DNA from 3 places in the Rhodococcus sp. P4_F3_2 genome. Region 1 is predicted to be linked to each of the others. Evidence: riboswitches for the same ligand, from Rfam matches in the RefSeq annotation. Region 1 holds a riboswitch; each other region holds the start of a gene.
What was found. Region 1 has a riboswitch for thiamine pyrophosphate ahead of thiO (glycine oxidase ThiO). Riboswitches for the same ligand answer to the same signal wherever they lie in the genome.
Positions count from the first base shown of each region.

Region 1 (8,940 bases):
TTCCGAGTGGTACTCAGGTAGGACATGAGTCCGGGCAATTCGGGCAGAACCCCGAGAAATCACCCGGATCTCGTCCCTCAGGACGACGCTTGAGCCCAGAATCGCTTGGGGATCCGGCCGGCGTGCCGCGCCTCGAAACCTGCCACGACAGCGTGACGCATCGCCGACGCCATCAGCGCGGGATTCTTGGCCCGCGTCACCGCTGTCGCAAGTAGGACCGCGTCGCAGCCCAACTCCATGGCAAGGGTGGCGTCGCTGGCCGTTCCGATCCCGGCGTCGAGGATGACGGGCACCCCGGCGCGCTCGACGATCATCTCGATGTTGTGCGGATTCGCGATACCAAGCCCGGTGCCGATGGGTGAACCGAGCGGCATGACCGCGGCGCAGCCGACCTCTTCGAGGCGAAGCGCCAGCACCGGATCGTCCGTCGTGTACGGCAGAACGGTGAATCCGTCGTCCACCAATTGTTCTGCGGCGGAGACGAGTTCGATTGCGTCGGGCAGCAGTGTCCGCTCGTCGGCTATGACTTCGAGTTTGACCCAGTTCGTCTCGAGCGCTTCGCGTGCCAACTGCGCCGTCAGGACCGCTTCGGCGGCGCCCCGACACCCGGCGGTGTTCGGCAACGGTTCGATTCCGAGGCGACGAAGCAGGTCCAGAACGCCGGTGCCGCCGGCCGCGTCGACTCGCCGCATCGCGACGGTGGTCAGTTCGGTGCCGGAGGCGACGAGCGCTTCCTCGAGCACCGCAAGGTTGGCGGCGCCGCCTGTTCCGGTGATGAGCCGGGAACCGAAGCTGCGGCCAGCGATAGTGAGAAGGTCCTGCTCAGCCACCCTGCACCGCCGTGAGGATCTCGATTTCCCAACCACGTCCGACGGATTCGTCCCAACGCCCGCGAGGAAAGAGCGCACCGTCGACGGCGACGGCGATACCCTTGCTCGGCAACTCGAGGTGCGTCAGTAGCTCGGTCACCGTGACTGCTCGATCGAACTCGAGATCTTCGCCGTTGACGGTGATCCCGATCGGGACCTGCTCACTCATGAATTTTCCTTAACTACTGCGAACCGCTCGGGTTCGGTTCCTTTTACCTCGACCAAAGATGTGCCGTTCAGCAACGCGACCGTCGCATCGGCGGTGACAGGCGTCAGCAGGACACCGTTGCGTCCGTGTCCGGTGGAGACGACAACACGATCGGACACGCGCCCGATCAACGGCAGGTTGTCCGGCGTCATGGGACGCAGGCCTGCCGCGCATTCGTACAGTTCGTATTCGCCGATCGCCGGCATCAGCGCCTCGGCGTCGTTGATCAGGTCCCGTACTCCGGCCATCGTGACCTGCGTGTCCTCACCGGACTCGTATTGTGTTGCGCCGACGACGATTCCGTCACCGCGCGGGACGAGGTAGGCGGGCCGCCCGTGGACGCTTCCGCGGATGGTGCGGCTGGGCGCCGGGGTGACTCCAGGCCTACTCCGCAGGCGAAGGATTTCGCCCTTGACCGGGCGTACCGGTAACCCGGGCCACAGCTTGGGTGACGCGATACCGGCGGTGAGCACGATCTGATCGGTGTCGAGTTCGGCGAGGTCGTTGACGGCACGCGCGATCAATTCGACGCCGGATTCCGCACAGGCCTTCTGCAATGCCTCCAGCAGAAGTCTGTTGTCGACGGCGGACTCACCGACAGCCATCAGTCCCGACCGGATGCCCCGGCCGAGCATCGGTTCGAGTTCGCGGATGCGGGCGCGACCGAGAACTTCGAGTTCATGGCCCTGCGCGGTCACCCACTCGGCGATGGTCTGCAGGTCCTGCGCGTCGGCCGCATCGAGTGCAACCGTCAGCGAACTGTCCGCGGTGAAGACCGATGGCCCGAACTTTCCGAGCTCCTCACCGAACGTCGGCCACCGTTCCAGGGACGCTGCACCAACCGTCAACGCTGTCTCTTCACCCGGCCAGCCTTCGGAAAGCGGGGCGAGCATTCCGCCCGCCACCCACGAAGCACCTGATCCAATGGACGGGTCGTGCAACCGAACGGACCACCCGTCGCGGGCTGCTCGCCACGCAATGGCGAGACCGATGACACCGCCGCCGACAACCGACACCGTACGAGCGTGTGTACTCACGAAACTCCACCTCCACTTCCTGCGCCGGCATGATCCGGGTCAGGTCTGACGGTCGGGATCTGGTCGCGATCCCCTCTCAGCCCCACGAACCTCGCAGTCACGACAAAAAGTGACAGCGACGTTTCAGGACTCCCGTGTCGAACCTTGCTCCCTAGAGGCTACCGTTTGCTCCGTGCACCCCACACATCCCAGTAACGTCATCGACCGGCGCGAGCGCCTGGCAGCAGCACGGCTGTACCTGTGCACCGACGCGCGCCGCGAGAAAGGCGACCTCGCGCAGTTCGCCGAGGCAGCCTTGTCCGGCGGAGTCGACATCATCCAATTGCGTGACAAGGGCTCTGCCGGTGAGCGCGAGTTCGGCCCGCTCGAGGCCAAGGACGAACTGGTAGCACTGGGCATTCTCGCGGCCGCAGCGCGACGCCACGGCGCATTGTTGGCAGTGAACGATCGCGCGGATCTCGCGATGGCTTCCGGTGCCGACATCCTCCACCTCGGGCAGAACGACATTCCCGTCCCCTACGCACGAACCGTTGTCGGTGAAGACGTCGTCATCGGGCGTTCGACGAGTAGTCGCGCGCAGGCGAGTCTGGCCGCAATCGAAGAGGGCGTCGACTACTTCTGCACCGGGCCGGTCTGGGCGACACCGACCAAACCGAATCGAAGTGCGTCCGGTCTGGAACTGGTTCGATCGACCGCCGACGCCGCACCGCCGCGCCCCTGGTTCGCAATCGGCGGCATCGACGAGGAACGCCTGCCGGAGCTGCTCGATGCCGGTGCCACGCGCATCGTCGTCGTGCGGGCAATCACGCAGGCGTCGGATCCCCAGGCGGCTGCGCAGCGCCTCGCCGCCGCCGTCGCTGGACGCTGAAAACCGGTAACTGGCGACCGTCAACTGTTTGCCGGGCGATTTCTGCACAGTTACGGGTCAGCACGCCTGACTCGAAACATGAACGGAAGTTGTCCGATCAGACAACAAACCCCCAGTTCCTAGGTGCGATTGGATGTCCGAAAAGTCGGATTAAGTGATCTTGATCACAGTTATTTCGATTGCGTGTCGCATCCCATTCGGTTTGTTGTAGTTTACTCCCAGTTACTAACTGAAACCTAGGAGCACTAAATGGGATCCCTCGACACCGGCTCGCTCAGCACCGAATCGCTCGAAGACCTGAACCTCGGCAAGATCAGCGAGCTGCTCAAGCTCGGTATCACCGCGGTCAGCTTCATCACGGCGCTGAACTCGCTCAGCTGAGCCTCGTTTCGGTCGACGACCGAAACACAGAAGGGCCGGACTCCTGAGGGGTGTGTGGGTCGCCGGCCTGTAGGTCTTCGGTCTCGGCTGGTACAGGCGCAGTTCGGAGCTCGGGCCACGAGGAACCGAATCCCGGATGCAATGGCAGCGAATCGACGTCGGCTTCACGCACCCACCGCAACTCGGTGCTCTCACCGTTGGCAACCGTCGACAGCGGATGCGCCGCATCAGCCACGACGGTGGTGTAGGTCCACCCGCTGTCCGCGTGCATCGTCACTACCTCACCGCGGACGCGAACGGCGTCTTCGGCGATTCCGGCTTCTTCGTGTGCCTCCCGGACAGCGGCGTGCGTCGTGCTTTCGTGTGAGTCCCGTGCTCCACCGGGCAATGCCCAGGTACCACCTTGATGGCTCCACGCCGCACGATGCTGCAGCAAGACCAGGGGCGATCCGTCCGAATCGGGGGCGCGCAGAAGCAGTCCAGCGGCTCCGTGTTTACCCCAATGCCGAGTACCGTCCGGTCCGATCGACCAACCGTCACCGTCACCACGCATCGACTACCTCGCTCCGCCTGCTCTCGCCGTTGTCCCACACTAACCGTTTCAAACTGCTCCAGGTGTAGGTGATGCTTATATGCTCGCGAAGATGCCCTGAATCATTTCTCGGCGGCATCATTTCTCGGTAGCCCGCCTACAGCGAAGTGAGGTGCTCGATGGTCGACCGTGTCGTCCCGTCCATCGAACCCCGGTCGCTGCCGCCCGCCGAGGGCACTTCGGTATCGGCGGAGGACGAGCGAGCACTTCTGCGGCGCGAACTCCAGGCATTCATGTCCTCGACGCCTGGCCGGTTGACCGTCGTCGGAGTGATCTTGATTGCGATCACCTTGATCGCCGGACTCCTCGCCACCGCAGCGATCGAGAACCGACAGGCGAACCTCGACCTCCTCCTCGTCGAAACCGAACCTCTCGCCAACTCGGCCCAGAACCTCTACAGCGCGTTGTCTTTGGCAGACGCCGCCGCGGCCACCGCCTTCATCTCCGGCGGCCTCGAACCCGCCGAAGTACGCGACCGATACACGCAGTCGATCGGTGAGGCGTCGGCGGAGATCGTCCAGGCGTCGGCCGGTCTCGACTCGACTGATCTTGCCGGGCACAGCGCGTTGACCACCATCTCGACCGACCTCTCCGTCTACACCGGGCTGGTCGAAACTGCACGGGCGAACAATCGCGTCGGAAACCCGGTCGGGGCAGCATATTTGAGCGAGGCCTCGCAGTTGATGCAGACCTCGCTGCTGCCGATGGCTCAGCAACTGCACGCCTCGCAGGAGACCCTGGTCTCGCAGGTACAGCGCGATTTCGAGACTCCACCGTGGTGGCCGATCGTGGCATTCGTCCTCGTGCTGTGCGCGCTGGTGGCAACACAGGTGTACTTCTCCCGCAAGAGTCGCCGACGCTTCAATCTCGGGTTGATCCTTGCCTCGCTCGCCGTCGCGGCTGCGCTGCTGTGGCTGCTCACCGTCGGACTGGTGTCCGCACTTGCCACCGGACGTGCACTCGACGCGGGCGCCGAGCCACTGCACGAACTGACCGAGGCCCGGATCATGGCACAGCAGGCACGTACCGTCGAAACCCTCACGTTGGCGAGACGGGATTCAACTGCCGAGGACAACGTGACGTTCACTCGCAAGGTCGACGCCCTGCGCGACATCCTCGAGGGCCTACGCAGCGACGAACGCGCCCGAGTGAACAACGAGGTGCTGACCGCCGCACTGGATTCGCGCGAGCAATGGGTGGCTGCGCACACGCGCATGTACGACCGTCTCGGGACCGGCGACTTCACTTCCGCTGCCGCCATCACCATCGGCTCCGGAGAACAGGATTCGGCCGCGGAATACGGAAAGCTCGATCACGAACTCTGGCAAGGAATCGTGGATTCGCGCACAAATCTTCGGTCCGACGTCTCGTACGCCTCACGTGTGTTGGCTGCCTCTGCACCGGGCATGACTGTATTGGCAGTTCTCGGAGTTGCCGGAATCTTCATCGGGTTCTGGCCCCGACTGCGGGAGTATCAGTGACGGGAGTACCGGAGATGCGGAGGAAGCTCCCGGCCGTGTGCGTCGCGGTTCTGGCAGCGTCCGTGCTGGCGCTCGCCGGTTGCGGTGCAGATCGAGCCGAAGACCTGAACAACGCGGCCGCCACGTCGTACACGGAACCGCCGCTGCCGGCCGAGGCCACCATCGCGCCCAGCCCGACACCGACGACTACCGCGTCGTGCACCAACCTCACTGCAAGCCTGCGCCCCACACCCGCAGACGCATCTCCGCAGCCACCCACGCCGAGCCTCGACGCCATCCGCGCCCGCGGGCGGCTGATCGTGGGCCTGGACACCGGTTCCAACCTCATGAGCTTTCGCGATCCGGCGACCGGACGCCTCGAAGGCTTCGACGTGGACATCGCCCGCGAGATCGCCCGCGATCTGCTCGGCGACCCGGAGAAGATCGAGTACCGAATCCTGACCTCGGACGATCGGATCGCCGCACTCCAGGAATCCATGGTTGACGTGGTCGTCAAAACCATGACCATCACGTGCGAGCGGCGCGAGAAGGTCGACTTCTCGACGCAGTACTTCTCCGCCGAGCAACGAATTCAGGTCCTGCAGGGTTCACCGGTACGCGGCATCGCCGATCTCGCAGGCAAGCGAGTCTGCGCTGCCCGGGGAACGACGTCGGCTACGCGAATCCAGGAGCTCCAACCCGAAGCCACCGTCGTGACCGTCCCGATGTGGTCCGACTGCCTCGTCGTCCTCCAGCAGGGGCAGGTGGACGCGATCAGCACCGATGACACGATTCTCGCCGGACTCGCCTCGCAAGACCCGTATCTCATGATGGTCGGTGGTTCGTTGGGCGTCGAGCCCTACGGAATCGGAGTGAACAAGGACAACCCCGACTTGGTCCGATTCGTCAACGGAACCCTCGAGCGAATCCGGGGTGACGGGACCTGGAACCGTATCTACGACCGTTGGCTCAGCGTCCTCGGTCCGTCACCCGGTCCCCCGCCGGCCGTCTACCGGGATTGAGGCTGACATGACCGAAGAATCCGGCCCCGAGCCCGACGCCACGCAAGCCTCCGTACCCCCCGAGCCTGACTCCACGCAGGCAGTTCACCGCGAGCCTGACTCCACGCAGGCAGTTCACCGCGAGCCTGACTCCACGCAGGCATCCCTACGCTCCGAACCCGAAGCCACCGGTGCCTACGAGCGCCTCGAACCGACCTCGGCCCAAATACGAGGAACCACGCCGTCCGCATCCTCCTCCCCTACCGGCCGCTCCACTCGATCCCGCCGCAGCCGGTCGGGACGAAAGCTGCGCCTCGGCGGCGGCCTGGTCGAAGTTCCCCCCGTCCCGCAGATCGACCCCGCATCTGCGGTGATGAGTGACCCGACGGTCCCCGAGCGCAAACGGTTCTGTTGGAAATGCAACGAACCGGTCGGCCGTAAGAGCGCAAGCACCAAGGCAACTCAGCACGGCACCTGCCCCAAGTGCGGTTCCACTTTCGACTTCCGCCCACTCCTCGAAGAGGGCGAATTGGTATCAGGTCAGTACGAGGTTCAAGGGCCCATCGCGCACGGCGGCCTCGGATGGATCTACCTCGCGATCGATCGTAATGTCAGCGACAGGTGGGTAGTTCTCAAGGGACTCCTGCATTTCGGTGATTCCGAAGCGCAAGCCGTTGCGGTAGCCGAGCGTCAGTTCCTCGCCGAGGTCGCCAACCCCAGCATCGTCAAGATCTTCAACTTCGTCGAGCATCCGCGCCCGGACGGGACACCCATGGGGTACATCGTCATGGAGTACGTGGGCGGACGATCATTGCGCGAGGTGCTGGCCGAATTCCCGGACGGCAAGCACATGCCGATCGAGCAGGCAATCGGCTACGTACTGGAAATCCTTCCGGCGCTGAGCTATCTGCATTCCACCGGCCTGGCGTACAACGACCTCAAACCCGAGAACGTGATGGTCACCGAGGACCAGCTGAAGCTGATCGACCTCGGCGCCGTATCCGGAATCGAAGACTACGGATACCTGTACGGCACTGCCGGCTATCAAGCGCCGGAGATCATCGAGACCGGCCCGACCATCGCCTCCGACATCTTCACCGTTGGAAGAACACTCGCGGTTCTCACCCTCGACATGCCCTCGAAGCACGGACGGTACCTCGACGGCCTTCCCGAACCCGAGGACGAGCCACTACTGCGCGACAACGAGTTCTTCCACCGCCTGCTTCTGCGCGCCACCGACCCGGATCCGAAGAAGCGTTTCCAGTCGGCCGAGGAGATCGCGGGCCAACTCACCGGCGTTCTGCGAGAAATCCTCGCGGAGCAGACCGGGCAGGAGAATCCCGGGCTCTCGCTCGTGTTCAGCAGGCAGCGAACGTCTTTCGGCACCGATGAATTGGTCGGGCAAACCGATGTGTACGTCGACGGTGTCAGCCACGACGCTGCTCTCGATCCGCGCGAAGTTGCGCACGCACTTCCCATCCCGTTGGTCGACCCCACCGATCCCAGCGCGCCGTTGCTGGCGGCAGCGGTGCACAGCGAACCGTCTCAGACTCTCGATGCGTTGAAACACGCCCGCGAGAACGGAATCGACCGAACGTCAGGCACACCGGCGGCCGCCATCTCCGGCGAGGTCCGACTGGCCGAGGCCAAGGCTCATCTCGATCTCGGCGATCCGGAGACCGCGCTGAGTGTTCTGGACGAACTCCAGCAGAGCATCGGTGATCACTGGAAGATCGAGTGGTATCGAGGGCTTGCAGCGTTGCAACTGGACCGATTCGAGCCCGCCTTCAGTCATTTCGAGACCGTCCTGACGGCTCTGCCGGGCGAGGCTGCACCCAAACTCGCGTTGGCGGCGACAGCAGAACTGATCCTCCAGCATTGGGAGAGCGACGACCCGGACCAATGGTGCCGCTTCTCGGAGAAGTACTACCGCACCGTCTGGCGGACCGAACGGAACTACGTCAGCGCAGCATTCGGGCTCGCCAGGCAACTCGCCGATCACGGCAACAAGAAGGCAGCCATCGCCGCCCTCGACGAAGTTCCCACGTCTTCCCGGCACTACAACGTCGCACGGATGTCGAGCGCTCTGACGATGCTGTCCGGCGTTCCGATCGCCGAACTCGACGAATCGACTCTGAGGGAAGCCGCCCGTCGCGTTCGCGCGCTACCGGCCGAGGAGAGCCGAAGTCTGCAGATGCGAACCCTGGTGTTGGGCACGGCACTCGATTGGATTCGCTACGGAAACCGCTCGCACACCGAACTCGAACCCATCCTCGACCTGCCATTCACCGAGCAGGGTCTGCGCACCGGAGCCGAAGCCTGCCTTCGCGCCCTCGCCCGCGCCACGACCTCCCGCACGCACCGCTACGCCCTCGTGGACCGGGCGAACGCGGTGCGTCCGCGCAGCAATTTCTGACGCGCTCCCCGAGATTTACAGCGCGGCCACCAAAGCCTTCGCCGCGCGGGCGATCGCCAACTCCTCGTTGGTGGGGACCACCAGCACCTCGACGGCCGACGTGGATGC
Region 1 covers NZ_JBFUJN010000024.1:526-9,465, forward strand. The annotation lists gene thiG (thiazole synthase) at 78-830, opposite strand; gene thiS (sulfur carrier protein ThiS) at 823-1,038, opposite strand; gene thiO (glycine oxidase ThiO) at 1,035-2,114, opposite strand; TPP riboswitch at 2,114-2,260, opposite strand; gene thiE (thiamine phosphate synthase) at 2,287-2,982, shown strand; gene AC1DWA_RS23285 (hypothetical protein) at 3,232-3,363, shown strand; gene AC1DWA_RS23290 (NUDIX hydrolase) at 3,356-3,916, opposite strand; gene AC1DWA_RS23295 (hypothetical protein) at 4,075-5,436, shown strand; gene AC1DWA_RS23300 (glutamate ABC transporter substrate-binding protein) at 5,451-6,437, shown strand; gene AC1DWA_RS23305 (serine/threonine-protein kinase) at 6,445-8,832, shown strand; gene AC1DWA_RS23310 (acetate kinase) at 8,848-8,940, opposite strand, start outside.

Region 2 (9,197 bases), on a different contig from region 1:
GAGGAGTCTGCGGATCAGTTGACCGCGCTGGTCGGCAACCTTCTTGATTCGTCCAGACTGGCTGCGGGAGTGGTCAAGCCGACGTTGCGGGCGGTGTACCTCGACGAAGTTGTTCACCGGGCGTTGCTTGGATTAGGCATCGGCGGCCGGTCGGACTCCCGGTCCCACAGTGTGATCGTCGACGTGGGTACTGTTGCCGTGCAAGCCGACCAGGGTTTGCTCGAGAGAGTGATCGCCAACCTCGTCGACAACGCATTGCGGTACGGCGGCACAACACCGGTGCGAGTGGGAGCAGCACGCGTCGGAGACCGCACCGTCATCACCGTCGCAGATACCGGCCCCGGTGTACCCCGTGGTGAAGCCGAATCGATGTTCGAGCCGTTTCAGCGAATGGGGGATCGCGACAACACGGGCGGCGTCGGACTCGGGTTGTCCGTGGTGCGCGGATTTGTCGACGCGATGGGCGGAACGGTCAGTGCCACCGACACTCCGGGCGGTGGGTTGACGATGATGGTCGAACTGGCCGGTGCAGGAACGAATGGAAGCGAGTCATGAGCCGGATACTGGTTGTCGACGACGAACCGCAGATCTTGCGGGCACTACGCATCAACCTCACTGTGCGTGGATATGACGTGGTGACGGCGTCCACCGGAGCAGGGGCCTTGCGCGCTGCAGCGGAACGGCCGCCGGACGTGGTGATTCTCGATCTCGGACTGCCGGACATGGACGGCACCGAAGTACTTGCAGGCCTGCGTGGCTGGTGCACGGCGCCGGTCATCGTGCTGTCGGCGCGCACCGACTCCGCGGACAAGGTCGAGGCCCTCGATGCCGGTGCCGACGATTACGTCACCAAGCCCTTCGGGATGGACGAGTTTCTGGCCCGCGTGCGCGCAGCGGCGAGGCGTGGAACCTCGGCGGCCGATACCTCGGAACCGTCGGTCGAGACCGCGTCGTTCACGGTGGACTTGGCTGCCAAAACGGTGAGTCGGCGCGGTGAACAGGTGCACCTGACTCCGACCGAGTGGGGCATGCTCGAGATGCTTGTGCGCAACCGCGGAAAGCTGGTCGGGCAGAAGGAATTGCTTCGGGAGGTGTGGGGACCGGCTTACGACACCGAGACTCACTATCTGCGTGTCTACCTGGCTCAACTTCGTCGCAAGCTCGAGGACGACCCGGCCAACCCCAAGCATCTGATCACCGAGGCGGGGATGGGTTATCGATTCGTGGTGTGAGAAACCAGGTGTGAGAAACCAGGTCAGATCATCACCACCAATTTGCCACGAGCCGTACCGGCCTCCATCTTGGCATGCGCTTGCGCGATGTCCTCGAATGCGAACACCTCGTCGATCGGTACCACCGCCTCGCCTGACGCGACAGCGGAGAGGAAGTCTTGCAGTACGTCGGCAGGCAGGTCGGACGCGTCCCCGCCGTACGAGGTCAATCGCACTCCGCGTGGAATGTAGTCGATCGGATAGAAGTCCTTGACTGTCCACTCGTTGGACAACATGCCCGTGAAACACACGGTCCCGTGAACGCGAGTGGCGCGCAACGTGTCGGGAAGTGTTGGTGTTCCGACTAATTCGAGAGCCAGATCAACACCGTCCGGGAAAATGTCTCGCACCTGGCCTGCCACGGCACCGTCGTCGAGGACAACGTGGTCGACCCCGATCGCGGTCAACGATGACGTCTTGCTCGCATCGCGGGTGGTCGCAAGGACCGTGAGCCCCCACTGCTTCGCCAGGACTGCGGTTGCCATGCCGACCGAGGAGGTTCCGCCTCGAATCAGTAGGGATTGACCGGATTTCGCATCCAGTCCCACCGTCAGCGAGCCGTACGACGTCTGCAGCATCTCGGGAACAGCTCCCACTGTCGACCAGTCCAGTTTGCTGGAGAAGGGAACGACTTGGCTGACGGGAACGCACGTGTACTCGGCATATCCGCCGTCGAAGACCCGACCCATCCCGCCCATCATGGCGGCGACCTGCTGCCCTTCGGTCAACTCCCCGCCGGGGCAGTTCACCACTTCGCCGACGGCCTCGATGCCCAGCACCCTCGGGAACGTCACGCCTTCGGCGAGGCCGAGCCTGGTGTGCAGTTCGGATCGATTGAGGCCGAAGGCCTTCACGCGGACCAGTACCCAGCCGGTGGTAGGCGCCGGTATGGGAATCTCCTTGATCGTCAATGCTTCTGGCGGGCCGGGGGCGTCGAGCACGATTGCGCGCATTGTGTCGGTCATGCTTTCTCCTTGGTGATGAGTGTCAGTCGACGGTTGGCTTCGCGCAGCGTGGCCAGTGTGGCGCCGAACCGATCGAGAGCCTCGGGCGTCAGCACGGAACCGAGACGGCGTGCCAGTTCGTCGTCGAACGTGGACTTCGCCCGCTGCAAGAGGCCAATGCCGTCGGGGGTCAACGCGATGAGTGAGGATCGTTTGTCGGCGGGATTGGATTGTCGACGGCAGTGCCCCGAGGACTCGATCCGATCTACCAATTTGCTCGTGCCACCGACGGTGATCGCGAGGGCTTCGGCAATGTCGAAGACCCGACAGGAACCTAGCCTGTCGATGATCTGCATCGGCTCGAATCGACTCAGTGGCAGGTCGTGCTCGATTCGTAGTCGCTGGTCGACGGCCGTCCACAGTTCGGTTTCGAAGCGGACGAGGTTGTCGAAGTGACCGCTCAGGTCCGACCCCGTCATGAGCAGACCCCGAACCGATATGCATTCCGTGGAATCATTCTTTCACCGTACGCCCGATTCGTGATTAATTCCATGGAATCTATTTGCGGCCTTTCGTTGTGTCGGTGGCGCATGGGAACATATGTTCGTGTCGCATGAACCGCTGGATCGAGAAACGCCAGGTAATCACCCTGGCGGTGCCCGTTCTGGCGGTAATCATCCTGGGGGTGGTCGACTTACGGGTGACGCAACGATCCTCCATGCGGACCTCGATTCGTTCTACGCATCGGTCGAGCAACGTGACGACCCGACTCTGGCGGGCAGACCGGTCATCGTCGGTGGTGGCGTGGTCCTGGCGGCAAGCTACGAGGCCAAGGCATTCGGGGTTCGAACTGCGATGAGTGGTGGTCAGGCTCGATCACTGTGTCCCCAGGCAATCGTCGTTCCCCCGCGAATGTCGGCGTACTCGCAGGCGAGCAAGGACGTGTTCGACGTCTTTCACGACACGTCGCCGCTGGTCGAAGGAATCTCCATAGACGAGGCCTTTCTCGAGGTCGGCGGGCTGGCCAAAATCGTGGGAAACCCGCTGCAGATCGGGGCCAACCTCAGACGCGACCTGGCCGAGCAGGTCGGACTACCGATCACGGTCGGGATCGCACGCACCAAGTTCCTGGCCAAGGTCGCGAGTGCATTCGCGAAACCCGACGGATTGCTGCGAGTGCCGCCGGAGGGCGAGACCGAATTCCTGCATCCGTTGCCGGTCGAGAAGCTGTGGGGCGTCGGCAAGATCACGGCCCAGAAGTTGCGAAACTTCGACATCGTGACGGTGGGTGACATCGCTCGGCACGACGAATCCTCGATCGTCTCGATTCTCGGGGGCGGCGCCGGTCGCCATCTCTACGCGCTCTCGCACAATCGAGATCCGCGCCCCGTCCGCGCCTATCATGGCCGCAGTTCGATGGGTGCTCAGCATGCGCTTGGTCGCGGATCCCATTCCCGCGCAGAACTCGATGCGTCGTTGATGTCCCTTGTCGATCGTGTCAGTCGACGCATGCGTTCGGCGCAGCGGACGGGGCGCACGGTCACGCTCCGGCTTCGCTTCGCGGATTTCACGCGGGCAACTCGATCTCACACGCTGCGCCGGTCCACCGCCGACACAGCGGAATTGCTGAACGCCTCGATGGTGCTGCTGGACGAAGCGATACCGATGATCGCGGACAAGGGCATCACGTTGATCGGTGTCGCTGTCTCCAACCTGGATCGGGACCGCGCCGAACAACTCGAATTGCCCTTCGACGGTCCAGGATTCGCGGGTCCGGACACTGCCGCCCTCGACTCGGCGATGGACAGCGTCCGGAAGAAGTTCGGCTCAGCGGCTCTCACGAGGGGAGTGCTCCTGGGACGCGATCCGGACCTGTCGGTGCCGCTACTGCCGGACTAGGTGAGGTTTTCTCTCAGAGTCGCTCCCTCGTATTCGCGTCGGAACAACCCACGCGCCTGCAGCACTGGAATCACGTGATCGACAAAATCTTCCAGGCCCTGCGGATAGGTCGGCGGCATCAGATTGAAACCGTCGGCACCGCGGCAGTTCAACCAGGATTCCATCTCGTCGGCAATCGACTCCGGTGTTCCGATCATCGTTGCGTGGCCACCACCCGCAGCGAGCGTCCCGAGGAGTTCCCGCACAGTCGGTGCGTCCTTCTCGACGATCCGCAGGATAGTTGCGTAGCGTCCTTGCGGCCCGCTGAATGCTTCGAGTGGAGGCAACGGGGGCACGGGCCCGTCGAGATCCCAGTCCTCGCAATCCTGTCCGGTGAACAACGAGAGTTGGCGTATCGACTGTTCGGTGGGCAGCAGGCGATCAAGTTCGGCCTTCTTGGCCCGTGCCTCGGCGACAGTACTTCCGACGTAGGTGACCAGCCCCGGCATGACGGCGACCGAGTTCGAATCCCGGCCGGCGCGCTCGATTCTCGACTTCACGTCCGCGTAGTAGCTCTGCGCGCTGGGCAGGTCGTAGGCAACCGAATAGATCGCCTCGGCGCGCTGCGCAGCCAGATCGCGACCCTGCTCGGACGCCCCGGCCTGAAACAAAACCGGTCTGCCCTGCGGGGATCGAGGAACCGTCAACGGGCCGTCGACACGAAAATGCTTGCCGTCGTGATCGATGCGAGAAATCTTGCCTGCGTCGGCAAAACGTCCCGCCCGGTCAAGGATCAGCGCGTCTTCCGACCACGAATCCCACAATGCGAGGGCCACTTCGACAAATTCGTCGGCTCGTTCATATCGGGATGCGTGATCGGGCATCGCCTCGAGTCCGTGGTTGCGCGCTTCCTGGTCGAACATCGAGGTCACGACGTTCCATCCGGCCCGTCCGCCGCTGATGTGGTCGAGCGATGCCAAAAGTCGTGCCGCGTGGAATGGCGTGTGAAAGGTCGTGGAGATGGTGGTGACCAGGCCGACGTTCGCCGTCGCTCGTGCCATGGCTGTCAACGCGGTGATCGGTTCGAGAAACCACGACGCACCAGACTCGGGTTCTCGAACACTGTGACCGTCAGCGAAGAAAACGGCGTCCAGCTTGCCGCGTTCGGCGATCTGGGCGAGCGACTCGTAATACGTGATGTCACCGAGACTTTCGACCGGTGAGTCGCGGTGTCGCCACGCCGCACTGTGATGCCCGCAACCGAGCAGGAACGCACCTATCCGTAGCTGTGCGCCCATCAGTTCTTGACGAGTCCGCCGTCGACAACCAGATTCTGGCCGGTCACGGCCCGCGACCATGGGGAGGCGAAAAAGAGTGCAGCGTCGGCAAATTCGTCCGGCGTCGTGACTCGGCGCAGGGGAGTGCTTGCCGCGATCATGTCGAACACGGCTTCCGGTGTCGCGGCACTCGCATCGGTGGTGCGGAGCAAGCCGCCGGAGACCATGTTGACTGTGATCCCGTCCGGACCGAGGTCGGCGGACAGCGTCCGTGTCAGTGCCAACAGTGCGGCCTTGGCAGCGGTGTAGTCGTGGTAAGGAACTACCGGATTCTGGACCAGATTGGTTCCGACAGTGATGATTCGGCCGAAGCCGAGTTCGCGCATGCCTGGTAGCGCTGCCTGGGTGGTATTGAGTGTTCCGGCAACAGCTCCGCGTAGTTGAGAGTCGAAGTCGGCCCAGGTGATCGTGTCCGCGTTCGGCCGGGCATCGCCGTTGAACGAGAAGTCGACCAGTGCATTGTCGACCACGGTCGAGATCGGTGCGTCGAATCTCTCGCGTGCAGCGGAGAACAACTGGTCGACGGAACTGCGGTCCGTCACGTCCGCCTGGACTGCGAAGGTGCGATCCTCACCCAGTTCGGCGACCAGGGCCTCGGCGGCATCGCGGCTCTTGTTGTAGTTCACGATTACGCGGGCGCCCGAGCGGGAGAATGCTCGGCTCAGTGCGGCGCCGAGCCCGCGGGCGCCACCGGTGATCAGAACGATCTGCTCGTCGAGGTTCAATGCGCGCTGAAATTGCTGTTCGGTCATGTCGACATCCCTCCGCCAGTGCTAACTGGTCAGGTTCATCGGGTCTGATCTCAGCCGACTTTTTCGGCACCCCGTGTCACCGTCCATCAGACCACGTGAGGTGAATCGTCCCGAACGCCGGGTGTGTAGTAACGGCCGGCGCGATGAGTTTTCGATCGCTCGGGAGTCGTAATTGCAAGCGAAGTGGCAACCGGCCGCTCGCCTTCGCCCCAGGAGATTCCGATGACCACCCAGCCCGTCCACAACGAAACTGTTTCCGGTAACGCCACGACGACGACACCTTCGGCCACGGCTCGCAAGGTCGGATACGTCCTGAGTGGGCTGTTCGTCGTTTTCATGCTCTTCGACGGCATCATTCACATTCTCAACCTTCAGACCGTCAAGGACGCCTCCGCCGAACTTGGGTTGCCGGACTCGCTGGCATTGACGGCCGGGGTGGTGCAACTGATCTGCCTTGCGCTGTACGTGATTCCGCGAACGTCGATACTCGGCGCGATTCTGCTCACCGGTTACCTGGGCGGAGCCGTGTTGACCAACCTTCGAGCGGAACAGCCTCTGCTGAGCACGACATTGTTTGCCGTCTACACCGGAATCGTCATGTGGGCGGGTCTGTATCTCCGAGACGAGAAGGTTCGCGAGATCATCCCGGTGCGGCGGGCCTGAAATCAGGCCCCTGAAGGGGTTGCGTGGGACGCGGTGTCCCATTATGTTTGACCTCATTCAAGTCCGTCGACTCCAATCGGCGGACTGGCCGTGAGGAGACACCGATGGCTCGGTCAGCGTCGATCGAAGTGGAAAAGCCGTACCGCCAGGTACTGCAGACTTTGTCCGAGGGCTCAGTTGCCCGCAGTTTCGATCCCTATCTCGACATCGACTGGGATTCACCAGAGTTCGCGATCGATCCGCATGATCCGAGGTGGGTGCTCTCATCCGTGTCGGATCCGCTCGGAGCGACGCAGTGGTACCAGGACCAGTCGTTGGAGCGTCGAATCGCCATGGGAATGTGGCGTCAGGCGAATGTGACCAAGGTGGGTTCGGCATTCGAGAGCATCTTGATCCGGGGAATGCTGCAATACATCATGGCGCTCCCCAACCAGTCGCCTGAGTTCCGGTACTGCCTGCACGAGATGACCGAAGAGTGCAATCACATCCAGATGTTCCAAGAGCTCGTCAATCGTATGGACATCGACGTACCGGGTATGCGTCCGATGTTCCGGCGGCTGTCGCCGATCATCGGAGTGCTGGGAGCAAAGTTCCCGGTCATCTTCTTCATCGGCATTCTGGCTGGTGAAGAACCGATCGACCACTTCCAGAAGGATCTCATCCGCGAGGGTAAGGACACGCCGCCGGCCATGCTCCGCACCATGGAGATTCACATCGCCGAAGAAGCGAGACACATCTCGTTTGCTCACGAGTTCCTGCGCAATCACGTCCCCAGACTCAGTCGTACGAGTCGAGCCATCACATCGGTCGCCTTCCCCGGCACGATGCGTTGGCTTGCGGGCGAAATCATGTCACCGCCAAAGGAATTCGCCGAAGAATTCGGAATCCCGGACGAGGTGATGAAGAGCGCCTTCTGGGGGAGCCCACATTCACGCCGCATCCTGGGTAACTACTTCGGTGAAATGCGAGCCCTGGCAGACGAACTCGGATTGATGAATCCGGTGTCGAAGCGTGCGTGGCGAAAGCTGCGCATCGACGGCGACTACGCCCGCTACCGCGGCGAGCCGAAGCGTTCCGACAAGACCCGGAACTAGTCCGGCCGCGAAGTTCCTCCGTCGGAGGACACCAGCTCGGCTATGAGCGTGGACAATTCGACATGGGGATCGATCTGTAGCCCGCTCGAGCGTGCAACGCCGTCGAACATGTACCAGGTGTATTTCGCGAGGTCGGCGACGATCTCTTCGCGGCTCGGTTTCGGATCGGTGCTTCGGACCCAGTGGGTGAGCGTGCCCTCGACCATTGTCACCACCGCGAACGGTAGTGAATCGAAGGGTGAGGAGTCGATCCCCACGGATCGACCGACTTCGGTGATAGTGGTGCGGGCCGAGTCGGCGATTGTCGCCTTCAAGCTGCTGATCGCGTCGATGCTCTCGTCGTCGTAGTCGGTGGGGCCGGTACCCATGAACTCGTGAATCCGCGGATGCTCGGTGATCCACTCGGCGACGGCGCTGATGGTTCGGGTCAGGATCTGGTCGAGAGTGCCTACCGAAATGCTCATCGACGCATCCAGGGCCGCCGCAAATTGGCCGAGCACAAACGCTCGGACTCGTCGATCGAGGTCGTCTCGGCCGCTGAATTGTCGGTACACCACCGACTTGGCGAGGCCGGCACGGTCGGCGATCTGCTGGACGGACACCTCGGCACCTGCCGCGCGCTCTTCGATCAGTTCGACAGCCGAGGTGAGTATCCGTTTCTGACGCTCGGAGTTGTGTCGCTCCCACCGCGCTTCGCGACCGGTCAACTCTGCAGTGACAGGTTGCGCAATTGCGTCGCTCGGCATCGGGCCAGTCTATCCGGACGGACCCGCCGTATTTCCGACTTGTCATCGGGCGCGGCATCGGGATCGGTCGTCGGTACAACGTGGGACACTGGTCGAGTGAGGTTGTATCGAGACACGGCGGTGGTGCTGCGCCTGCACAAACTGGGCGAAGCCGACCACATCGTCACGTTGCTCACCCGTCAGTTCGGGTTGGTACGTGCCGTGGCCAAAGGTGTCCGCCGGACCACCTCCAAATTCGGTGCCAGACTCGAACCGTTTGCTCACATCGACGTGCAACTACTTCCGGGCAAGAATCTCGACATCATCACTCAGGTGCAGACGGTCGATGCCTTCGCCACTGACATCGTCGACGACTACAGCCGGTACACCACGGCCTGCGCCGTACTCGAAACTGCCGAGCGGTTGGCCGGCGAGGAACGCGCGCCGGCCCCGCAGCTCCAGCGATTGACGGTGGGAGCACTGCGTGCGATCGCCGAGCAGGCGCGGCCGGTCGAGTTCGTGCTCGACGCGTT
Region 2 covers NZ_JBFUJN010000057.1:8,553-17,749, reverse strand. The annotation lists partial or broken gene AC1DWA_RS31390 (sensor histidine kinase) at 1-555, shown strand, start outside; gene AC1DWA_RS31385 (response regulator) at 552-1,232, shown strand; gene AC1DWA_RS31380 (zinc-binding alcohol dehydrogenase family protein) at 1,256-2,236, opposite strand; gene AC1DWA_RS31375 (MarR family winged helix-turn-helix transcriptional regulator) at 2,233-2,694, opposite strand; gene dinB (DNA polymerase IV) at 2,816-4,114, shown strand; gene AC1DWA_RS31365 (LLM class flavin-dependent oxidoreductase) at 4,111-5,391, opposite strand; gene AC1DWA_RS31360 (3-oxoacyl-ACP reductase) at 5,391-6,155, opposite strand; TPP riboswitch at 6,173-6,266, opposite strand; gene AC1DWA_RS31355 (DoxX family protein) at 6,405-6,845, shown strand; gene AC1DWA_RS31350 (AurF N-oxygenase family protein) at 6,950-7,939, shown strand; gene AC1DWA_RS31345 (TetR/AcrR family transcriptional regulator) at 7,936-8,685, opposite strand; gene recO (DNA repair protein RecO) at 8,782-9,197, shown strand, end outside.
Region 2: another riboswitch for thiamine pyrophosphate. It lies ahead of AC1DWA_RS31360 (3-oxoacyl-ACP reductase); the one in region 1 lies ahead of thiO (glycine oxidase ThiO).

Region 3 (13,249 bases), on a different contig from region 1:
CGCGCGTGACAACCACGGCGAAAAGTCCACGACCACAGCAAGAATCCAGGCCAACACCAGTGAAACAGTGAAGCCGACCAACGTGACCTGCAATGTCGACCAGGCGTGGCCGGAGATGATCTCGCGATTGTCCCACCCTTGGGACAGAACGCGACCAGGAGACGGAAGTACCTGCGGCCGAATCCCACTGATCTCGACGTAGATCTGCCACGCCGCTACGAGGAGCACCACCACGGCGAGCGCGGGAAGCGCCCGCCGCATGGCCGAGACCAGCCGTCCGCTCACGTCAGGACGCGTCGAGATACTCATTGGTGAAGTACTCCGACCAGTCCGGCTTCTGGGTCAGCGGCTTCCCGTCCGGTCCGGCGAGCAATCCGTTGTCGAAGAGGAATCCCGAATAACCCGACCAGGTTTCGAGATTCTGGGCGCCCACGACGCCGTTGGCGTCTTTCATGTAGTCGGCGGCGAGCATCCGCTGACTGTCACGGACGAGGTCTTCGTCGGTGAAAGCTCCGGGGTTCGCGTCGATGAGATCCTGCGCGGCCTGGTCCGGGTTGTCGGCAGCAGTCTGATATCCGCGTTGAACGGCTTTGACGAACTTGCGTGCCTCGTCGGGATGGTCCTTCAACCACTGCTGGTTGCCGTTGATCACGATCGAATACGCATCGGGGAAGCCGTAATCGGTGTACTGGAAGTACCGCATCGGAGTTCCGTTTCGCTCCGCTTCGAGGCCTTCCCACGCAAAGTAGGAGACCGTGAAATCGGCCTGGCCCGAGTACACGGCTTCGTACGCGGACGTACCGAGCGTGACCGTCGTGAAGTTCCCGGTCCCGCCGTCGTTGCGGATGATCTGCTGCAGTGTCTCGACTTCGCCGGGATCGCCGAACCCGGCGTACGTCTTTCCGTCGAGATCACGCGGGCGCGTGATGTCCGCACGATCCGCCTTCACACCGATGCCGGTGGCGCGGTGCTGAAGTGGCGCGATGACGGACGTCGTGGCGGCGCCGGCCGCTCGGGCGAACGTGGCCTGACTCTGTGTGCTGATGCCGAACTCCGCGTTGCCGGCGTCGACCAGGGTGTCGGGCGAGGTGTTGTTGTACGGCAGGATCGAGACGTCCAGACCGGCGTCCTCGAAGTAGCCCTCTTGGAGTGCAACGTACAAACCGGTGTGGTTCGTGTTCGGGGTCCAGTCGAGTGCGAACCGAATGGTCCCGTCGGACGAGCCGGTGTCAGCGGCGCATCCGGTCAGAACTGTGAATGCGGCTGCGATCGCGGCAGACGTGGCAAGTGTGCGGCGCAGCGCCGCAAACGACATCACGACGCCGGCCAAGGCTGCTGGTGGAGTGCGGAATCCCAGAACATCAACTCGTAGCGACTGGCGATGCGGAATGCTTCACTCATCGCCTCACGCTCTGTCTCGGTGGCTGCTTCGGCCGCAGCATTGACCAGTACGCGGGCCTGCGCCACCGACTCGTGGAATTCGGGTGCGTCGTACGTCGTGACCCACTGTGCGTACGGATGCGACGGATCGGCGTCGAGTACCTCGCGCGCTGAAGCGGCAAGATCGCGGCCGACCTCGGCGTAGATCCAGAAGCAGGGGAGTACTGCCGCTGCGGAGACCGGGTAAGGCGCAGTTGCCGCAGTCGCCGTCAGATACGAGACGTATCCCAGGCAGGCCTGCGAATGCTCGAGCCTTCCCGATCCCGCTGGAAGAATTCCACCGGTGAGAAGTCCGTCGTGAAGCGCAGATTCCACTGTCGCTGCCGTGGACGCGGAATTCGACCAGAAGCCCGCCGACTGCGGATCCGGGGCGTGGGCCGCGACCAGGGACAACGCTTTCGAATACCCCTCGAGATAAAGCTTGTCCTGCTCGATGTACGTGCGGAACGCGTCGAGAGGCAAGGTTCCGTCGCCGAGGCGTTTGAGGAACTCCAGTGAGTCGATCGACTCGCGGAGGACCTTCGTCTCGGCCCAGAGCCGATCGGTGAACCGATCCGTCGACGGCGCTGTGGCCACCGAGTTTTCGGCAGAATTGTATGCAGGCTGCGTAGTAGCCATGACATCCCTTCGTCAGCATTACCTGATCAGGTTCCCGGGTGTGTTCTCAGCCCCGCCCATGCGGAGCACCCCGTGTCAGAACTAGGCGACCTTAACACCGAGCCTCTGCTTCGTCGGCGGCTACCTGGCAGTTGAGTAGTCGGCGCACATCGGCCTTATGTTGGTACGTTTGGTCTTGTTTGCCACACGCGCGGGTCGGGAGGGGATTCAGACATGGAGACCGACGTTCGACCGAATCTCGGCGAGGACGGAACTCTGGTGATCCGTGCCCGCGGCGGAGAAGCCCGCGGGTATCCGGATGGCGGAATGTTCGCGTGGAAGGGCATGCCTTACGCAGCAGCGCCGGTGGGTGAACGGAGATTCCGCGCGCCGCAACCCGCTGAGCCGTGGGACGGGGTGCGCGACTGTCGTGAGTTCGGGCCGATCGCGCCGCAGGGCCAGAGCCCGGCGGTTCCGATCGACCGGGCCTTCAAAATCGACGAAGACTGTCTGTCGATCAACGTGTGGGCCCCGCGCCCCGACGGCACGCCGCGACCGGTGATGGTGTGGATTCACGGCGGCGCCTACTGCCTCGGGTCCGCCGCCCAAACGATCTACGACGGCCGTCATCTGGCTGAAACCGGTGACGTCGTTCTCGTCTCCTTCAACTATCGCGTCGGTGCCCTCGGATTCCTGGACCTGTCTGGATTCTCCACCGCGGATACCGTTTTCGAATCGAACTGTGGTCTGCGAGACCAGATTGCGGCACTCGAATGGGTTCGAGACAACATCGACGCCTTCGGGGGTGACCCGAGTGCGGTGACGGTGTTCGGTGAGTCGTCCGGCGCAGGATCCATCACGACGCTCATGACCTGTCCGAGCGCCGAAGGTCTGTTCCATCGTGCGATTGCCCAGAGTCCTCCCGCGACATCCGTCTACGGGGCCGAGCGCGCCAAGACCGTGGCGGAGCGGTTTCTCGAACTGCTCTCGATCGACCCTGAAGACGCAGGCGATCTGCTGACCACGGATCTGGAACTGCTCGTCAAGGCAAGCGATGACCTGGTCAACGAAATTCCGACCCGGATTCCGGGAACTTTGGCGATGGCACCCGTTGTCGATCGTGATCTGGTGCCGCACTACCCGGTTGCGGCTTTCCAGAAGGGTTACGCGCACCGAATCCCACTGATCATCGGTTCCAACAAGGACGAGGCGTCGATCTTCAAGTTCATGAAGTCTCCGCTGATGCCGGTGAGCGCGCAGTCGGTCGAGGCCATGCTGCAACTGCTGGCGGATGATCACCCAGACATCTCCGCGACCAAACTTGCCGAGATCATGTCGGCTTACCCTGATCACGCGAAACCAAGTGGCGCGCTGGCACTGTCGCGGGACGCGGCGTTTCGCATGCCGACTCTGTGGATCGCCGACGCCCACTGCCGGCATTCCCCTACGTGGGTGTACCGCTTCGATCACGCGACGCCGATGCTCAAGGCCGCACGGATCGGCGCGGGCCACGCGACCGAATTACCCTATGTATTCGGCAATTTCGGAACACTGAACGTCGACCCCACGTTCTGGCTGGGTGGACGGAAGGCTGCGATGGAGGTAGCCGGCCGTATTCAACGGCGATGGCTGGCCTTCGCGCGGCATGCCGTGCCGGCAGCTCTCGACGGTTCGAAGCACTGGGCGCCGTACGAGGAAGAGAAGCGGTCGACGCTGTTGATCGACTCGGCCGACACCCTCGTCAGCGACCCCGATCACGGACTGCGCGTCGCCTGGGGAAACGACGTGATGGGGTTCAACTGACGTCGGTCGAGTGCCGCGGACGATCCAGTTCGCGAAGCACCGGCAGGGAGGCACAGACTGCGGCGATCAGGATGATCGGAATCGACAGGGCCACAAAGGTCGACGCGATTCCGAGTTGATCGAGCAGAGGGCCGACCGCGAGGTAACCCAGCGGGCCGGCGGCGTAGGCAGTCGACGTCATGACACCGACGACGCGTCCGCGCATGTGCTCCGGGCTGTGCGTCTGCATGGCGTAGTTGGCGATCGGGCCGACTGGTCCGTAGACGAGCCCCTGCAGTCCGGCGAGCACGAGGATCACCCACAGCGGAGGTAGAAGCGCCATTGCAAGCATCGCTATGCCGAGAACGGCAACGGCAAAAATCATGATCAGTCGCCGGGACATGATCGGTGCCAGCGGAGCGTAGGCGAGAGAGCCGATGATGCCGCCGATCGCCAATGCCATCAGCACCGATCCGAGTTGCGCCGGTTGATCCAACTCTGTGAAGTACACCGGGAACACGACACTCTCCACCGGCATGTAGAGCGCGACGACGGCCATGTCGATCAGCGCCAGAGTGCGCAGCAGTTTGTTGTTCCAGACGAACCGAAGACCGTCGAGTGTGCCGTGCCAGATCGATTTCGGACGATGTTCGTGTTCGGGGACTCCGGCGCCAGGAAGGCGGATGAAGGCAACCACGACGATCGAGAACACAAAACCAGCCGCCGTCACCCAGAGCGTGTTCACCGCCCCGATCGTTGCGATCAGGACACCGCCGATGCCAGGGCCGATCAGATATGCGACGTTGAAATTGGCCTCGTACACGCTGTTGGTGCGATCGAGCTTCCACTTGGCTGTCCGAGTTGCTGCAGGCAGCATGGACTCCCTCGCCGCCATTCCGGCGGGGTCGAACACCGCACCGAGCGCGGCCAACGCCGCGATCACCGGGATCGTCAAGCCCGCGGTGGCCGCGATGATCGGGATCGCCGCTACGGACATCGCCGAAAGAGCGTCGGAAATCATCGACGTTCGACGGCGTCCGAATTTGTCGACGAATGTCCCCGAGAACAGGCTCGACACGAGTAACGGAATGGCTGCTGCGCCGGCAACTATCGCCGCGTCGGTAGCCCTGCCGGTTCGTTCGAGAACAAGCCAGGGGAGTACGACGATGGCGATACCGTTGCCGATCGCCGAGAACAGCGTCGCGAGATTGACGAGGACGAGAGGGAGATAGCTGGGGGTAACTACGTCCTCGGATGCAGGTGGGCGCCGATCTGCTGAGGCGACCACGTTCTTTCCTTCCCCGAGATGGTGCCGACCAGGATTTCGAGAGTTTCGACGACGGCACCATCGACGCTAGCAGCGGGGGTTGCAGGTCCGCGAGTGATTTTTCGCGGACCGTCCTCGTTCGGCTATGCCTGGTAAACGGGGTTCTCTGCAACAAACTTCTCGACGTACGAGCACGTCGGAAGGATCTTCAATCCCTCGTTCCGGGTCTGATCGAGCGCTTCACGCACCACGATGGCGGCAAGCCCGCGCCCGCGAAACTGTGGGTACGTCACCGTGTGGTGGAAATCACGGACACCGGAATGGTCCGAGTACTCGGCAAAACCGGCCAGTTCGCCGTCGACACGGATCTCGAAGCGCGTTTCCGCGGAGTTGTGCGCCACTGTCTCGGTCATCTTCGGGCTCCGTTTCGAAAGGGCGGCCGGTTGCGGCGCGCCGCGTCTGCGTTCTGTGGAGCCACGCTACCTGGCAGGCGGTCCGCAATATCGCTTGCCGGCGTGAGTTCCGTTACTTAGCGCAACTACAACTGGACGACCGTTCAAGGGACCTTGGTCGTGTCGGATCAGGAAGAAAACTGGTCTGTACGTGCCGATTTGCCCGTACTTTTGTGCCCACATTGGGTGATACATATGCATCACGAACGTAAACATCCCAATATGTGGGACTCGTCACAAAGTTTTTTGTCATCTGTTCGGATGGATTAAGTGGAGGGCCTGAAACGGGCAAATTGCAGGTCAGCGGGGCGCGGATTGTGTGTCGGCGAAGGGTGCGAGCGCCCGGAAACCCCAGGGGTATTGCCTTGGTCATCAGATCGTTTCTCGGACGTGATCCCAAAGACCCGCTTGGGGGGTTAGCGTTTGAATCGTCGGGGATAGAAGAAGCGTTACAACTTCGCCAAAGAAACTTTGGTGCGGCTTCGCAACGGTTCGATTTCGAGTCTTCGTCGGACAACTTCGAGGAAGGAACGCACATGATTTTCGGGCAGCGTGAGTCGAACAGTTACTTTGCCGCAATTTTTTCGTACGACTTCCTTGACGAAGGTCTGGGATACGAGACCATCGCGCGGATCCACCGGGGCGAGATCTGCGAGTGGATTCGCGATCTCGAGGCGTCCGGGTTGTTCTCGGCTGCGGAGGTCCATGCCGCCGAACTGGCATGGCGCGAAAATCCGCGCCTGCTCCTCGACGCCCTTCTCGAGGACGCCGACGAGGTCTCGGTCAAGCGCTGGGAGATTGCGTGGACGAGGCTGGAGCGTCAGTCGCCGGCAGCCGGAACCGCGGTGGCAGAGCACGGCTGATCCAGTCGGGCCAAGTCGACTCCCCAGTCTGCGTCAAGATCAACCGTCTGCGTCAGATCAGCGGTCGACGACTATCACCTCTTGATCAGTAAGCACGGTGAATTGCGCGCCAGCAGTGGTCAGCGCTGCGACCGTCCGCGCGGTCACCTGCGGATCTTCGAGTAACGAATCGCCGCCGTGCGGCACTATCGCGAAGTCGACCAGCGCGAGCCCGGACCAGATCGGGTCGATACCGCACGTAGGCGTGACTTCAGCGGGGTCGTCCGACGCGTCGAGCCCGATCAGAGTCGGAGTCACCAGACACGCTCCCGCGCTGTATCCCGCATAGGCCACGAGGCCCGAACGAACCAGCATCTCTATGACCCGATCTGCGCCGCTTCGGGCTAGCTGAGCTCGCAGGACAAACGTGTTTCCGCCGCGAACCCACAGACAGTCGAATTCGCGAAGTCGGACTTCGAGTGCTTCCGTTGCACCCAGGAAGTCTCGGACGTCAACTTCCTCTGCCGTGAAGCCCGCGGCCCGTAGTGGAGTCAATTCGCTTGTCACTGCCGAACTGCGGGCATTGACGGGCCACGAATCTGCAGCCGCGGCGATCACCGCTATGCGTGCGCCGCGGCCTACAAGATCGACAAAAGCCTCGCGGTGGTCGCCGAAACGGTAGGACGAGAGAAACAGTTTCACTTCTCAGTACCTTCGCGACCTACCCGCCCAGCTCTCAAATCGTGAACGCCAGATTGTCGACGACGCGTGCGCCCACGGTGGTGTCACCGCGAAGCGAGATGTCGGTTCGGTGATCGGACGCCTGGACGCGGCCACCGGCAATCCGGGTGAAGAGCGGTGAGCTCATCGAGATGGTCGTGGTCGCCGGGCCGTCCAGCTCCGGGACGAGCGTTGCACGCGCATCGACCGAGATGTGAAGTGAACGGGCAAGTGGCCCTTCGAGTTCGAAAGTGATCCGTGCTCCCTCGGGTGCCTTTCCTCGTTTCCCGACGACAAATCCGAGCGCGCTGGTGATTTCGCCGAATGCAGTCTCCGCGCGCAATCCGCCTTCCTCGCCCGGAATGCCGACTGCATCTCTGATGTCGAGTTCGTGCATCCAACAGTCGAAGGTCCGAATGCGCATGAACCGGCCATAGGGCGCAAGACCGACTGGTGTTTGTGTCTCGGCGTCCCAGTCTGCGCCCGTCATCGAGCGAAGAGCGTCGGCTCGCGTGGCAGTGATATCGCGATAGTGGGCCAATAAGTCCGCGTGCGGTGTCCGCCTCAGGCCTTCGACCCAGCGCTCGTTGAACGCCGCAATCTCGTTGTGGACGTGAGGCAATGCGTGCACGTCCAGGTCGATCGACGGCGGATTGATGCCCGCGAGCAGTGATTCCGTACCGATCAGGTGGGACACGATGTCATGGACCGTCCACCCCGGCAGGTTGGACGGTGCCAACCACTGGTCACCGTCGAGTTCTGCAAGCAGTGCGTCGATGACTCTCCATTCCTCGGTCAACGCGTCGACTACTGCGTCCTGGGGCCAACCACTCATGCGGACATCTCCTGTTTCGGACGGTGCGGTTCTCCTCACTGTATGTCGCGCCGGATAAGTGAGCGGGCATTCCCATGCTTCGAGTCGGTGTCGCCAAACATCCGAGGGAGGCAGAGTTCCTGTGGTAGACCAGGATTGTCGACGCCGAAGCAGGCTCACGCGGCGTTGTCGTCACCGACAGAGGAGTCTTCGTGTTTCCAGGAAATTTTGTCCAGTCCACGCCGGACAAGCCCGCCGTCATTCGCCCGGCGACGGGTGAGTCCATCACCTACCGGGAACTCGACGAACGGTCGACGCAGTTGGCGCGATACTTCCGAAGTGTCGGTGCCAAGCCTGGGGACCACGTCGCTCTCATCTCGAACAACGATCTCCGGGCGTTCGAGGTGTACTGGGCAGCATTGAGATCAGGTCTCTACATCACTGCGGTGAACTGGCATCTCACGGCTGCGGAGACCGCCTACATCGTCGACGACTGCGAGGCGACAATTCTGGTGGCGTCGGGTCAGGCGTCGACAGCAGTTCCGTTGGACGAGAAGCTGATTCCGCGCGTGCGTCACCGATTGGTGTACGGCGGCGCCCTCGAGGGTTTCGACGACTACGAGGATGCGGTCGATGCTCAGTCCGCCGATCCACTCGACTCGCAGCCACGTGGGGCTGACATGTTGTACTCGTCCGGAACCACCGGCAGGCCGAAGGGGATCAAGGGAGACCTTCCGGAGGGCGAGGTGGACGCCACCATGGATCCGTACACCGCGGTGTTCGCGCCGATGTACGGGTTCGATTACGACACAGTCTATTTGTGCCCGGCTCCGGTCTATCACGCGGCGCCCCTGCGCTTTTGTGGCGTGATCAATTCGGTCGGCGGAACCGTGATCTTGATGGATGCATTCGAAGCCGAAACCGCGCTGGAGTTGATCGGTAAATACGCTGTGACGCACAGTCAGTGGGTACCGACGATGTTCGTTCGAATGTTGAAACTTCCGAAGGAGACCCGCGATCGTTACGACGTTTCGACGGTGAAGGTCGCCATTCATGCTGCTGCTCCTTGTCCGCCTGAAGTGAAGGCGGCAATGATCGACTGGTGGGGGCCGGTGATCCACGAGTACTACGCCTCGACCGAGGGTTCGGGCGCCACCTTCATCAACAGCGAGCAGGCCTTGGCGCATCCGGGTTCCGTCGGTCGTGACGGAGTGATGGGGATCGTGCACATCTGTGACGACGCCGGGCGTGATCTTCCGGTCGGCGAGATCGGTACCGTGTTCTGGGAGCGGGAGACTCTGCCATTCCGGTACCACAACGACCCTGAGAAAACGGCTGCCGCGCAGCATCCGGATCATCCGACGTGGACGACGAGTGGAGATATCGGCTATATCGACTCCGAGCGTTTCCTTTATCTGACCGATCGTGCGGCATTCACGATTATCTCTGGTGGCGTCAATATCTATCCGCAGGAGTCCGAGAACATCCTTACCTTGCATCCGAAAGTGTTCGACGTGGCGGTCATCGGTGTTCCCGATGAAGAAATGGGCGAACAGGTCAAGGCGGTTGTCCAACTGGCGGAGGGAGTCGAGCCGAGTGCCCATGTCGCCGAGGAATTGCTGGAATACGTTCGCAGCCAGGTTGCACATTTCAAAGCTCCGAGAAGCATCGACTTTGCCGACGAATTGCCTAGGACCGCGACAGGAAAGCTCGTAAAGCACAAGTTGCGGTCTCAATATGTGAGCAGTTGATCCTCCGGTGAAATACTAGGACATCAGAGTAATTCTGCGAGATAGTCGGCAAGGACCTGCGCGTGGCTGTATGGCAGGTCCTTGCTTGCTGTCAGTAGAACAACGGGTCGAGAATCCGATGCCGGTGCGATGCGTACTGCAGGTTTTCGCGTTTGACGCCGCGCGGCCAGAGTCAGTCGACGAGGAGACGGACGGCGTTACATTCGGAAGCTGGTTCGTAAACTCGCTCGACGGTGATTATTCGGCGCGTCATTCTCATGCCTTTTCGTCTTTCGGCCGTTTCAAATAGTGGAATAGCCCGCCATTCGAGTGTGATCGGCCTCACAGTAGGCTTCTTGGGGTATGTCCAAACATACTGTTCGGACTCGATTCAGATGGAGAAAGTGCGTCGTCGGTTTCCCTACGCCGCGGTAACTCTGGCTACTATCAGTCACCATTCACCCAAAAGCGGGTCATCTTCCGCTCATCACATGCTGGTTGCCGCTCGTCGCAGCAGGCGAACCACCAACCGCAGAAGGTAATGGAAAATGGAAACATCGAAGAGCGCACAAGTGCGTCCGACGGTCGGCGTCCCTCGAGAATCGAGTGATGGTGAGCGTCGGGTCGCATTGGTGCCGAAAATTGTGTCCGCTTTGATCGGCAAGGGCGTCGACGTGGTCGTCGAGTCCGGGGCCGGTCTCGGGGCGTTGATTCCCGACGAGTTGTACACCGCTGCCGGCGCGAAGATCGGCGATCCGTGGACTGCTGACGTCGTGGTCAAGGTTGCGCCCCCGTCGACAGAAGAGATCGCCCGGATCAGTACCGGCGCGAAGCTCATCGGTTTCCTGAATCCGCGTAATGCGGACAACCGCATCGCCGAGTTGAAGGCCGCCGGCATCGAGGGATACGCCGTGGAGGCGATTCCTCGTATCTCCCGCGCGCAGGTGATGGACGCGTTGTCTTCGCAGGCGAACGTGTCGGGGTACAAGGCTGTTCTGTTGGCAGCATCGGAGTCGACGCGGTTCTTCCCGATGCTCACCACCGCTGCAGGCACGGTGAAGCCTGCGACCGTTCTGGTGCTCGGAGTGGGTGTGGCAGGTCTGCAGGCGCTGGCGACAGCCAAGCGCCTCGGTGGCCGCGCTACCGGGTACGACGTGCGTCCTGAGGTCGCCGACCAGGTGCGTTCGGTGGGTGCACAGTGGCTCGACCTCGGAATCGATGCGGCGGGTGAGGGTGGATACGCCCGCGAGTTGACCGACGACGAGCGAGCGAAGCAGCAGCAGGCACTCGAAGATGCGATCAAGGGCTTCGACGTTGTGATCACCACTGCTCTGGTTCCGGGTCGTCCGGCGCCGCGCCTGGTCACCGCTGCCGCGGTCGAAGGCATGAAGCCGGGCAGTGTCGTGGTCGACCTCGCGGGTGAAACCGGTGGTAACTGCGAGCTGACCGAGCCGGGTCAAACCGTCGTCAAGCACGGCGTGACCATTTGCTCTCCGCTGAATTTGCCGGCGTCCATGCCTGAGCATGCGTCCGAGTTGTACTCGAAGAACATTTCCGCGCTGATCGAACTGATGCTCGTCGACGGTGCATTGGCGCCTGATTTCTCCGACGAGGTTCTGGCCGGTGCGTGCGTCACCCGTGAAGAGAAGGGCGCCTGATGTACACATCACTTCTGGCGAACATCGCGATCCTGGTGTTGTCCGGGTTCGTCGGTTTCGCTGTGATCTCCAAAGTTCCGAATACCCTGCACACCCCGTTGATGTCCGGCACGAACGCCATCCACGGCATCGTCGTCCTGGGTGCGTTGGTCGTCCTGGGCAAGGTGCACGATCCCTCGATCGGGTTGCAGATCATCTTGTTCGTCGCGCTCGTCTTCGGAACCGTGAACGTTGTCGGTGGTTTTGTGGTCACGGACCGCATGTTGGCGATGTTCAAGGCCAAGCCGGCCGCCAAGTCTGTGTCGAAGGATGGTGACCAGTAATGGAATACCTGGTCAATGCGCTCTACATTGTCGCGTTCTCGATGTTCATCTACGGCCTCATGGGCCTTACCGGCCCGAAGACCGCAGTCCGCGGCAACCAGATCGCCGCGGTCGGCATGCTCATCGCCGTCGTTGCAACTCTGATCTCCATTCGTGATGCGGAAATGGGGAACTGGATCCTCATCGCTGCCGGCCTTGTCATCGGTGTCGTGCTCGGCGTCCCGCCGGCGCTGCGCACGAAGATGACGGCCATGCCGCAGTTGGTGGCACTGTTCAACGGTGTCGGCGGCGGCACGGTCGCGTTGATCGCGTACGCGGAATTCCTGGACTCGGACGGGTTCACCGCTTTCCAGCACGGCGAGTCGCCGACGGTGCACATCGTCATCGCTTCGCTCTTTGCTGCGGTGATCGGATCGATCTCCTTCTGGGGCAGCGTGATCGCGTTCCTGAAGCTGCAGGAAACTCTGCCTGGTCGTCCGATCGGAATCGGTAAGCTCCAGCAGCCGCTCAATGCGCTGCTGCTCATTGCCGCCGTCGCATTCTCGGTAATCATCGGTATCAAGGCGATCTCACCGGAAGGCCCAACCAGCTCACTGTGGATCGTCGGCGTGCTCGTACTCTCGGGCATTCTCGGACTGATGGTCGTGCTGCCCATCGGCGGCGCGGACATGCCCGTCGTCATCTCGCTGCTCAACGCTCTGACCGGTTTGTCAGCTGCTGCTGCAGGTTTGGCGCTCAACAACCAGGCGATGATCGTCGCCGGCATGATCGTGGGTGCTTCGGGCACCATCTTGACCAACCTCATGGCCAAAGCCATGAACCGGTCCATCCCGGCCATCGTGGCCGGCGGCTTCGGTGGCGGCGGCGAAGCGCCGACCTCCGACGGCGTCGTGCGCACGGCAAAGGCGACCTCGGCCGCCGACGCGGCTATCCAGATGGCCTACGCCAACCAGGTCATCGTCGTACCCGGATACGGTCTTGCCGTCGCGCAGGCTCAGCACGCGGTCAAGGACATGGCGAAATTGCTCGAGTCGAAGGGCGTCGAGGTCAAGTACGCCATTCACCCGGTCGCCGGCCGTATGCCTGGTCACATGAACGTTCTTCTCGCAGAGGCGGATGTCTCGTACGACGCGATGAAGGAAATGGACGACATCAACGACGAGTTCTCTCGTACCGATGTCACCTTGGTGATCGGCGCGAACGACGTCACCAACCCGGCGGCGCGCAACGATCCGAGCTCACCGATTCACGGAATGCCGATCCTCAACGTCGACCAGTCGAAGTCGGTCATCGTGCTCAAGCGTTCGATGAACTCCGGTTTCGCCGGTATCGAGAACCCGCTCTTCTTCGCCGAGGGCACCTCGATGCTCTTCGGTGATGCCAAGAAGTCGGTCTCCGAAGTAACCGAGGAGCTCAAGGCGCTGTAGCGCTCGAGCTCGGAAGGGCGTCCACTCGTAACCACGGGTGGGCGCCTTTTTCGTGTCCCTGTGTCGAAACGGCTTCTTGTGCTGAAACGACTTCTTGAAACGACAAAGGCGCCTGGTCCGAGACGAAACTCGGAACAGGCGCCTCTGGCGACGTTTTACGGGACCTCGGGGGTTTCGGGGTCGGAAGAGAAGCCGGA
Region 3 covers NZ_JBFUJN010000022.1:95,095-108,343, forward strand. The annotation lists gene AC1DWA_RS22555 (ABC transporter permease) at 1-309, opposite strand, end outside; gene AC1DWA_RS22560 (ABC transporter substrate-binding protein) at 287-1,315, opposite strand; gene AC1DWA_RS22565 (TenA family protein) at 1,315-2,058, opposite strand; TPP riboswitch at 2,046-2,141, opposite strand; gene AC1DWA_RS22570 (carboxylesterase/lipase family protein) at 2,272-3,840, shown strand; gene AC1DWA_RS22575 (MFS transporter) at 3,833-5,107, opposite strand; gene AC1DWA_RS22580 (GNAT family N-acetyltransferase) at 5,230-5,499, opposite strand; gene AC1DWA_RS22585 (hypothetical protein) at 6,075-6,401, shown strand; gene AC1DWA_RS22590 (Type 1 glutamine amidotransferase-like domain-containing protein) at 6,459-7,082, opposite strand; gene AC1DWA_RS22595 (maleylpyruvate isomerase family mycothiol-dependent enzyme) at 7,117-7,935, opposite strand; gene AC1DWA_RS22600 (AMP-binding protein) at 8,127-9,665, shown strand; gene AC1DWA_RS22605 (Re/Si-specific NAD(P)(+) transhydrogenase subunit alpha) at 10,193-11,302, shown strand; gene AC1DWA_RS22610 (NAD(P) transhydrogenase subunit alpha part 2) at 11,302-11,625, shown strand; gene AC1DWA_RS22615 (NAD(P)(+) transhydrogenase (Re/Si-specific) subunit beta) at 11,625-13,052, shown strand.
Region 3: another riboswitch for thiamine pyrophosphate. It lies ahead of AC1DWA_RS22565 (TenA family protein); the one in region 1 lies ahead of thiO (glycine oxidase ThiO).